Regions from separate parts of the Pantoea sp. X-Soil-MYKO-1289 genome, predicted to be linked through region 2. Evidence: predicted binding sites of a transcription regulator. Region 2 holds the regulator's gene; each other region holds the start of a gene.
What was found. Region 2 encodes CRP, which controls carbon source genes, mostly activating them, when cyclic AMP is high. Its sites were predicted from a motif close to ATGTGANNNNNNTCACAT; they were not measured.

Region 1: a site for CRP is predicted at 1,386-1,403, ahead of epd (erythrose-4-phosphate dehydrogenase). Genes of this name have one in related genera too.
Region 3: a site for CRP is predicted at 2,060-2,077, ahead of AC6I7Z_RS17505 (nucleoside-specific channel-forming protein Tsx). Genes of this name have one in related genera too.

The regions. Positions count from the first base shown of each region.
Region 1 covers NZ_AP036004.1:740,524-743,801, forward strand. Annotated here, with positions in the region: gene tkt (transketolase) at 1-515, shown strand, start outside; gene AC6I7Z_RS03540 (bactofilin family protein) at 564-1,265, opposite strand; gene epd (erythrose-4-phosphate dehydrogenase) at 1,604-2,623, shown strand; gene pgk (phosphoglycerate kinase) at 2,675-3,278, shown strand, end outside.
Region 2 covers NZ_AP036004.1:327,782-331,059, reverse strand. Annotated here, with positions in the region: gene AC6I7Z_RS01505 (phosphoribulokinase) at 1-547, shown strand, start outside; gene AC6I7Z_RS01500 (OsmC family protein) at 774-1,178, opposite strand; gene crp (cAMP-activated global transcriptional regulator CRP) at 1,479-2,111, shown strand; gene AC6I7Z_RS01490 (YccS/YhfK family putative transporter) at 2,170-3,278, shown strand, end outside.
Region 3 covers NZ_AP036004.1:3,667,773-3,671,050, reverse strand. Annotated here, with positions in the region: gene AC6I7Z_RS17515 (LysR family transcriptional regulator) at 1-173, shown strand, start outside; gene yjdN (VOC family metalloprotein YjdN) at 248-685, shown strand; gene AC6I7Z_RS17505 (nucleoside-specific channel-forming protein Tsx) at 1,003-1,869, opposite strand; gene AC6I7Z_RS17500 (sensor histidine kinase) at 2,145-3,278, opposite strand, start outside.

The DNA.
Region 1 (3,278 bases), 410 kb from region 2:
CGTGCGACCAGGTAGAGTCAGCGGTGGCGTGGAAATACGCTATCGAGCGCAAAGATGGCCCGAGCGCGCTGATCTTCTCTCGCCAGAACCTGGCGCAGCAGGAGCGTACGCCTGAGCAGCTGGCGAACATCGCGCGCGGCGGCTACATCCTGAAAGATTGCGACGGTCAGCCGGAGGTGATCCTGATCGCCACCGGTTCTGAAGTTGAGCTGGCGGTCGCGGCTTACGACAGGCTGAGCAGCGAAGGCATCAAAGCGCGCGTGGTTTCCATGCCTTCTACCGACGCCTTCGACAAGCAGGATGCTGCCTACCGCGAAGCGGTGCTGCCGAAAGCGATCGGCGCGCGCGTCGCTATCGAAGCGGGCATCGCCGACTACTGGCAGCGCTATACCGGCCTGCACGGCGCGGTGGTCGGCATGACCACCTTCGGCGAATCTGCACCGGCTGAGAAGCTGTTCGAGGTGTTTGGTTTCACCGTTGACAACGTTGTGGCGCAGGCGAAAGCGGTACTGTAAGTGCCTGGGGTTCGCCCGCGCAGGCGGGCGAACCCGATAAAGCGACGGCTACAGCAGCGTCGCTTTATGCAGTTGAAATGCCTGACTGGCGGAGGCAGGTGCGTCGGTCAGGAGACTCTCTTTCGTCTCCTGTTGCCAGGGAACGGAAGAGCCGTAGAAGCGTCCCTGATGATGTACCGACAGCGATTCGCACTCGATGGTACCCTCCATAAACCCTTCGGCATTAACCGCCACTTCGTTACTGTGACACAGCCCTTTCAGCTCGCCGCTGATCTCTGTGCGCTGCGCATAGATCTCGCCGTCGACCCGTCCCTGTTTCTGCACCACCACGGTTTTTTCCGCCGTGATTTTGCCGCTTACGCTGCCGCTGATATGGACATCGCCCTTTGCGGTGATCTCGCCGACGATGGCGCAGGTGTCCGGGATGGTGGTGACGTTGCCAGGCGCTGCCTTCACCACGGTGGCGACAGAGACGCTCTCTTCAAGATCGTCCACTGGCGGCGTGGTTGCCGTCGTAGGGGTATCGGTGTAGCTGGCGTTAAAACTGTTCTCTTTGCGTTTAAACATGGTTATTCCCTTCTTTAATCTTAATCCTCTGGAAGCCGCCCTGGCGATAAACGCAACCGCGACTGCCAGCAGCAGTCCGCGATGCTGGTACATCAGCTTCAGCGTAACGCTCCAGCTCAGCAGGTAGATCGCCAGAGCGGAGGCCCAGATAAACCAGAGATACCAAAGCAGGTTGTAGTTCATAGGTTGTCTGCTGTAAGGAAGCGCCCGTTGCCGCTCTTCGGCCGGGTGGCGCTAAGCAGGGTTACTTTACTAAAGCGGATCGCGTCTGGCGCTCGTTTTTTATCCATAGTGGTGAAGCAAGTGTGATCCTGGTCAGATTTTTAAATTCTGTTTTGATCTGACGCATTCCAATTATTACCGCTTCTCTTTATTGTAGCTGAACCGTTTCAGTTCGCGCTGCGACGGCGTTTTTTCCGACGGCATGCTGTTGCAAAAGCGCGAGAATTTCCTGTACAAACGTGAACGTCTGGCTCAGGCTAACGGTCCGATTTTGCACTGAATTTAACTGCTGGGGTGATATGACGGTTCGCATTGCCATTAATGGATTTGGTCGCATCGGACGCAACGTGCTGCGCGCGCTCTATGAAACCGGGCGGCGAGCAGAAATCACGGTGGTGGCGATTAACGAACTGGCGGAGGCGGCCGGCATGGCGCATCTGCTAAAGTACGACACCAGCCACGGCCGCTTCGCCTTTGACGTGCGTCAGGAGCGCGATCTGCTGTGGGTCGGCGACGATACCATCCGCATTCTGCATCACGCCGCTATCGACGCGCTGCCGTGGCGCGAGCTTAACGTCGACGTGGTGCTGGAGTGCACCGGCGTCTACGGCAGCCGGGCGGACGGCGAGGCGCATCTGCAGGCGGGCGCGAAGAAAGTGCTTTTCTCCCATCCGGGCGGCAGCGATCTCGACGCCACCGTGGTGTTCGGCGTGAACGAACAGGCTCTTAAACAAACTGACCGCATCGTCTCCAACGCCTCCTGCACCACCAACTGCATTATCCCGGTGATCAAGCTGCTGGACGACGCCTTCGGCATCGAGTCGGGCACCGTAACCACCATCCACTCGGCGATGCACGATCAGCAGGTCATTGACGCCTATCACAGCGACCTGCGCCGCACGCGCGCCGCCAGTCAGTCGATTATTCCGGTCGACACCAAACTGGCCGCCGGGATTAGCCGTATTTTTCCGAAATTCGCCGATCGCTTCGAAGCGATTGCGGTGCGTGTGCCTACTATCAACGTGACGGCTATCGATCTCAGCGTCTCCGTGCGCCAGGCGGTAAGGGCCTGCGAGGTCAACGCGCTGCTGCAAAACGCGTCAGAAGGGGCATTTCGTGGTATAGTTGACTATACGGAATTACCGTTAGTCTCAGTAGATTTTAACCACGATCCGCACAGTGCCATTGTGGACGGCACGCAGACGCGGGTCAGCGGTCAGCACCTGATCAAGACCCTGGTCTGGTGCGACAACGAATGGGGCTTTGCTAACCGAATGCTCGACACGACGTTAGCGATGGCCGCAAGCGGTTTCAGGTAAGGCGCGGTTTGCGCCTGGCAAAACTTATGAGAATCAACGAGAGGGTTCACCATGTCTGTAATTAAGATGTCCGATTTGGATCTGGCTGGTAAGCGCGTTCTGATCCGTGCCGATCTCAACGTACCAGTAAAAGAAGGGAAAGTGACGTCAGACGCACGTATCCGTGCTTCTCTGCCTACCATCGAATCGGCGTTGAAACAGGGCGCAAAAGTGATGGTCACCTCTCACCTGGGTCGCCCGACTGAAGGTGAATACAACGAAGAATTCTCCCTGCTGCCTGTTGTTAACTATCTGAAAGAAAAACTGAACGGTACTAACGTTACCCTGGCGAAAGACTACCTCGACGGCGTTGAGGTCGGCGCGGGCGAGCTGGTGGTGCTGGAAAACGTTCGCTTTAACAAAGGCGAGAAGAAAGACGACGAAGCGCTGTCGAAAAAATATGCCGCGCTGTGCGACGTCTTCGTGATGGACGCCTTCGGCACCGCGCACCGCGCGCAGGCCTCGACGCACGGCGTCGGCAAATTCGCGCCGATCGCCTGCGCAGGCCCGCTGCTGTCAGCCGAGCTGGAAGCGCTGGGTAAAGTGATGAGCAACCCGGAGCGTCCGCTGGTAGCAGTGGTCGGCGGCTCAAAAGTGTCGACCAAATTCGACGTGC
Region 2 (3,278 bases):
CCAGGTGCCCGGCACCTTTACGCCGTGGCAGCCGCTGCCGGAAAATACCGACGTGCTGTTTTACGAAGGGCTGCACGGCGGCGTCGTCACGCAGCAGCATAACGTGGCGGAGAAGGTCGATCTGCTGGTGGGCGTGGTGCCGATCGTCAACCTGGAGTGGATCCAGAAGCTGGTGCGCGACACCGGCGAGCGCGGCCACTCGCGCGAGGCGGTGATGGACTCGGTGGTGCGCTCGATGGAGGATTACATCAACTTCATCACGCCGCAGTTCTCGCGCACCCACATTAACTTCCAGCGCGTGCCGACCGTCGATACCTCGAACCCGTTCGCCGCGCGCGAAATTCCGTCGCTGGACGAGAGCTTTGTGGTGATCCATTTTCGCGGGCTGGAGAATATCGACTTCCCCTATCTGCTGGCGATGCTGCAGGGCTCATTTATTTCGCACATCAATACGCTGGTGGTGCCGGGCGGCAAGATGGGGCTGGCGATGGAGCTGATTATGGCGCCGCTGGTGCAGCGGCTGATGGAAGGCAAACAGATCGCCTGACCAGGTCTGGCGCGGTCGCGGGTAGCAAGGCCCGATCGCAAAGACGCAAAAAACGGCATCCCTGCCAGCTCGGCCCGCGCGTATACGCCCCTCATCCTTGATGGGGCGCCCGTAAACGGGCCAACGCGTTGCGTTGTTCAAAAACGCTCCCGGCGTTTTTGTCCATGGCGCGGGACGCTTTGCTCTTCGGGCCTTGCTACCCGCTCCTTACGTACAGTGCGCTTTTTTACAGCGCGACCACTTCATAGCTATGGGTCATCTCTACGCCTTTGCCCAGCATTAACGCCACCGAACAGTACTTCTCCGCCGAGAGATCCACCGCGCGCGCGACCGCTTTATCGCTCAGCGCCTTGCCGGTGACCACGAAATGCAGATTAATATGGGTAAACAGGCGCGGCGCCTCTTCGCGACGCTCCGAGGTCAGCTTCACCTCGCAGTCCACCACATCGTTGCGGCCTTTTTGCAAAATAGAGACCACGTCGATGGCGCTACAGCCGCCCGCGGCCATCAGCACCATCTCCATCGGACTAGGCGCTTTATCGCCGGAGTTGCCGTCCATCAGGATCTGATGTCCCGACGCCGACTCGCCGAGAAAGGTTAATCCTTCGACCCACTTCACTCTTGCCTGCATGTTTCTACCTCGAGAATAGCCCGTTTGCCGCCAGAGTACGCGTTCACCTGGCAAACAGCAATCCAGAGTAATCCCCCCTTTGCTGAAGCGAGACAACAGAAGACAGTCGGCAAAAGCTGTGCTACAAACAGTGCTGAAAATAGTTCGTTCTGATAGGGACGAAGACGGGACATCTCAAGCGCCTGGCGCAAAATAAGGCCCGAATAATCTCCTTTAGGGGAAACGCTTGAAGCTTTCATCGCCTGGCAGGGACTCATCTCCCCGCGTTTTGGGCACGATTACAACAGAGGATAATAGCGAATGGTTCTCGGCAAACCGCAAACAGACCCTACACTCGAATGGTTCCTGTCCCATTGCCATATTCACAAATATCCATCCAAAAGTACGCTGATTCATCAGGGTGAGAAGGCTGAAACCCTCTACTACATCGTGAAAGGTTCCGTTGCGGTGCTGATCAAAGATGAAGAGGGCAAAGAGATGATCCTCTCTTACCTGAATCAGGGTGATTTTATCGGCGAGCTTGGCCTGTTTGAAGAAGGTCAGGAGCGCAGCGCCTGGGTACGTGCGAAAACCGCGTGCGAAGTAGCGGAAATTTCCTACAAGAAATTCCGTCAGCTTATCCAGGTGAATCCGGATATTTTAATGCGTCTCTCTTCGCAGATGGCGCGCCGTCTGCAGGTTACATCGGAAAAAGTGGGCAATTTAGCTTTCCTCGACGTGACCGGACGTATTGCACAAACCCTGCTTAACCTGGCGAAGCAGCCAGACGCCATGACGCATCCCGACGGCATGCAAATCAAAATTACTCGTCAGGAAATTGGCCAAATCGTTGGTTGCTCGCGTGAAACCGTGGGCCGCATTTTGAAAATGTTGGAAGACCAGAATCTGATTTCCGCACACGGCAAAACCATTGTCGTTTACGGCACCCGCTGATTTCCTCTCACTCACGGCGTGATGTCACCGTCACGCCGTTACTGTTTTTAGTGAAGTGATGTGGCGCCGAATCATCTATCACCCCGAAGTTAACTATGCCCTGCGGCAGACGCTGGTGCTCTGCATTCCGGTGGCGCTCGGCTGGCTGTTCGGCGATCTGCAAAAAGGCCTGCTTTTCTCTCTGGTTCCCGCCTGCTGCAACGTCGCGGGTCTGGATACGCCCCATAAGCGCTTCTTCAAACGTCTCATCGTCGGCGGCTCGCTGTTCGCGCTCGGCAGCTTCCTGATCCAGCTCTTAACCCTGAAAGGGGTGCCGCTGCCTGCCGTGCTCTTTGCTCTGCCGCTGCTGCTGGGCGTCACCGGCGAAATCAGCCCGCTGCACGGCCGCCTGCTCTCCGGCACGCTGGTGGCGGCCATCTTTACCCTGAGCCTGATCGGCCGATTGCCGATCTATGTGCCGCCGCTGCTCTATATCGGCGGCACGCTCTGGTACGGACTCTTCAACTGGTTCTGGTTCTGGCTGTGGAAAGAGCAGCCGATGCGCGAAACCCTGAGCCTGATCTACCGCGAGCTGGCGGACTACTGCGACGCGAAATATACCCTGCTGACCCAGCTTACCGACCCGGAAAAAGCGCTGCCGCCGCTGCTGGCGCGCCAGCAGAAAGCGGTCGATCTGATCAACACCTGCTATCAGCAGATGCATATGCTCTCCGCCAGCCGCGACAACAGCCACAAACGGCTGACGCGCGCGTTTCAGGTGGCGCTCGACCTGCAGGAGCATATCTCCGTCAGCCTGCATCAGCCGGAAGAGGTGCAGAAGCTGGTAGAGCGCAGCCACGCCGAAGCGGTGATCCGCTGGAACGCCAAAATTATCTCGGCGCGGCTGCGCGCGCTGGCCGACGCCATTCTCTACCATCAGTTGCCGAGTCGTTTCGATATGGAGAAGCCGCTCGGCGCGCTGGAGAAAATCGCCCGTCAGCATCCCGATAATCCGGTGGGCCACTTCTGCTACTACCACTTCAGCCGCATCGCGCGCGTGCTGCGCACGCAAAAACCGCTCTACCAGCGCGACCTGATGACCGATCGCCAGCGCCGCCTGCCGCTGCTGCCGGCGCTGCGCAGCTATCTGTCGCTGAAGTCCGCCGCGCTGCGCACCGCGGCACGCTT
Region 3 (3,278 bases), 3.3 Mb from region 2:
GTATTCTGTCGGTCGATGTGATCAACGATGCGGTGCTCGGCCAGCAGCTGGTGGCGCTGGATCTGGACGATCCCTTACCGAAAGCGACCTTCTATTTGATCCAGCGAAAGGAGACGGCGCTGACGCCGATGAGCGCTTACATGGCGCAGCTCTTTCGGCGTTATTGCCAGTAAAAACAACGGGTAAAGCCGATCGTCTACACTGGTAAGGTACTGTAAGAAATCCAACCGACAATATAGAGGTGAAGATGCAAGTCAGTCCTTATCTGTTTCTCTATGGCCGTTGCGAAGAGGCTATCGACTTTTATCTGCAGGCTACCGAGGGAGAGCTGCTCCATAAAATGACGTTCGGTGATATGCCGGATCAGGGCGAACAGGTTGGCGATCAATCTGCGGCGCCGCTGCCGCCGGAAAAGATTATGCATGCCCAGCTGCGTATCGGCGAAGGAGAACTGATGCTAAGCGATGGCAATACCGAGAAGCCGCCGGCATCGGAGCACGCCGGTTACGCGGTTAGCCTGTCGACCACCGACGTCGAACAGGGTAAAGCCTGGTTTGAGAAACTGTCGGCGGGCGGCAAGGTCACGACGCCGTGGCAGGAGACTTTCTGGTCGAACGGCTTCGCGATGTTTATCGATAAGTTCGGCATTCCGTGGCGCATCAACGTTGAGAAGCCGCAGGAATAAGTCTGTCTCAGGCAAGTAAAGTGTTTACGCGGTGAGGCTGATCCGACTGCAAAACGGTTACTTACAGACAGCTAAAATGCCTGCAAGCAGGAGAGCTGGCCCGAAGAGCAAAGCGTCCTGCGCCATGGACAAAAACGCCGGGAGCGTTTTTGAACAACGCATCGCGTTGGCCCGGCAACGGGCGCACCTCAGGGATGAGGTGCGTATCCGCGCAGGCCGAGCTGGCAGGGATGCCGTTTTTTGCGTCTTTGCGATCGGGCCAGCTCTCCTGCGATAGCACTGCTTTCAAGCGGGCAGCAGTTAGTAGCCCGCTTTTATCAGAAGTTATAACCCGCCACCAGGTAGTAACCCCAGCCGGTTGATTTCACTTCAAACGGTCCGCGACCGAAGTTCAGCTCCTGACCATCCGCCCACTGGCCGCCGTTGTGGAAGTAACGCGCCACGGCGGAAATATGCCAGTGGTCGTAGCCCAGCGACAGAATATGACTGGAGGCGATGGAGTTGCTGGTGCGCGACGCGTCTGACTTGTCGCGCAGATCGGAACCCCAGTCGAAGTTGGTAAAGCCGATATAGCTCAGGTTGCCGCCCCACAGGGTGGTAATCGGCACCATATATTTCACCTTGAAGCGATAGCCATCCCAGCTGTTCTCGTTCGCCGCGCCGTAGTTTTCCCACTGATATTTGGCATAGACGTTCAGCGACAGGCCGACGTCGCTGTGCGTGTCGATGTCGGTGCCGAGACCCATATACCAGGTGTTCTGACGGTTATCGCTGTTGCGGCCCATATCGTAGATATAGTTGTTGGCGAAGTACCACTCTTTGAACGGACCGAAGGCCAGGCTGGTGCCGGTCAGCTTATCGATAGAGAAACGCGGCTCAATTTCCATGAACATCGGCGAACCGTGGTCGAAAATGCCGTTGGCGTTGCTGTTGCCCATGCCGAAGAAGTTGGTCAGATCGAGGTAGCCGTAAAAATCGAACCAGTCTTTTTTCGCGAAGGCTTCATATTCCAGATAGACATCGTTATTGAACTGCGGTCCGAAGCGGGTGTGATAGCTGCCCACCACGTTGACGCTCTGGTGCCACCAGTCAGAGAGATATTGCGGATCGCTTTCGGCGGCCTGCGCGCCGCTGCTCAGAGACGTTGCCAGCAAGGCGCCTGCTATCAAGGTTTTGAATTTCATTATCGTTAACCACATGCTTTTGACCGCGCAGGAACGCAGTCAGAGTGAAATCGATCCCAGAGTGGGGCGGCGAAGATGTAACCGTTTTTTACAGCCGGTTTTTGACCTGCGTAGCCTGACCGTTACAGGGCGATAGAAAATAGATTTTGCTCACGTTTGTCAAAATGTGTTGCATTGCATTTACGTGAAAGTGTGAAGTTCATCACGAAAATAAGCCGTAGCGAACGGAACGCCGCAACCGTTTACGTTGTCGGCATCGCGCGCGAACGTGAAAATCAGGGAAGGGTGACGCGAACCTGCAGACCGCAGATGGCGCCCTGCGGATTGAGGCAGTTGGAGAGGGAAACCTGGATATGATGCTTCTGCGCCACGCTGCGCACGATCGACAGGCCTAAGCCGCTGCCCTGCGCCTTCACGGTCGGCGAACGGGTAAAGCGGTCAAAGGCGCGATCGATAAACGCCTCCGGCATGCCCGGCCCGTTATCGACGATATCGACCACCGTGCGATCGCCGACGCGATGCAGCAAAACGTCCACCAGGCTGCCTTCCGGGGTATGCAGCATGGCGTTGCCGATCAGATTATCGAACAGGCTGCGCAGCTCGGAGCGGCTCGCCTGCAGGCGATAGCGCGTCGAGCCGTTAAAGCCGATATCGATGCCGCGCTTGTCGGCCACCACCATCAGCTGCTCGATGCTCTCTTTCAGCAGATCCTCCAGCTCAATGTTTTCTACCGAAGCGACCACGGTTTTATCTTCCTGGCGCGAAATATTGAGCAGCTGCGTCACCAGATGGCGCGTGCGCGTCACGCCCGCTTCCAGCTGATCGAACTGGCGGCTCGCTTCGCCCGGCTGAATATGCTGGCGCAGATTCTCCAGCTGCAGCGTCACCGCCGTGACCGGCGTGCGCAGCTCGTGCGCCGCGTCCTCCAGGAACTGGCGCTGCGACGACCAGGCGGCGCGCAGCTTGTTGAGCAGCGAGTTGTAGGCTTCGACCAGCGGCAGGATCTCATCCGGCAGCCCTTCAGGCGACACCAGATGGGGATGCAGCGTCTCCTGCGCGGCGATTTCGCGCGAGGCGACGCGCAGATCGCGGGTGATCTTGCGCACCACCAGCCAGATCACCAGCAGCGAGAGCGGCATCATCAAAATCAGGGGAATAATCGCCGCCAGCGCGCGTCTCACCATCTCGGCTCGCATATGGCTGAGGTTATGCATCACCTGAATGGTTTTAATGTCGCTGCCCGGCTCGCCGGGACGCGTGTAGATACGCCAGGCGCACTCGTCGCAGTCGCCGACGTCGATATCGTGCCACCCTTTTTGCGCCTGCAGCGGCGCGTGCAGCTCCGGCCAGGAGCTGGCGCGCAGCCTGCCGTCTTTGTCCCACAGCTGTACGACGTAGGCGCTTTTCAT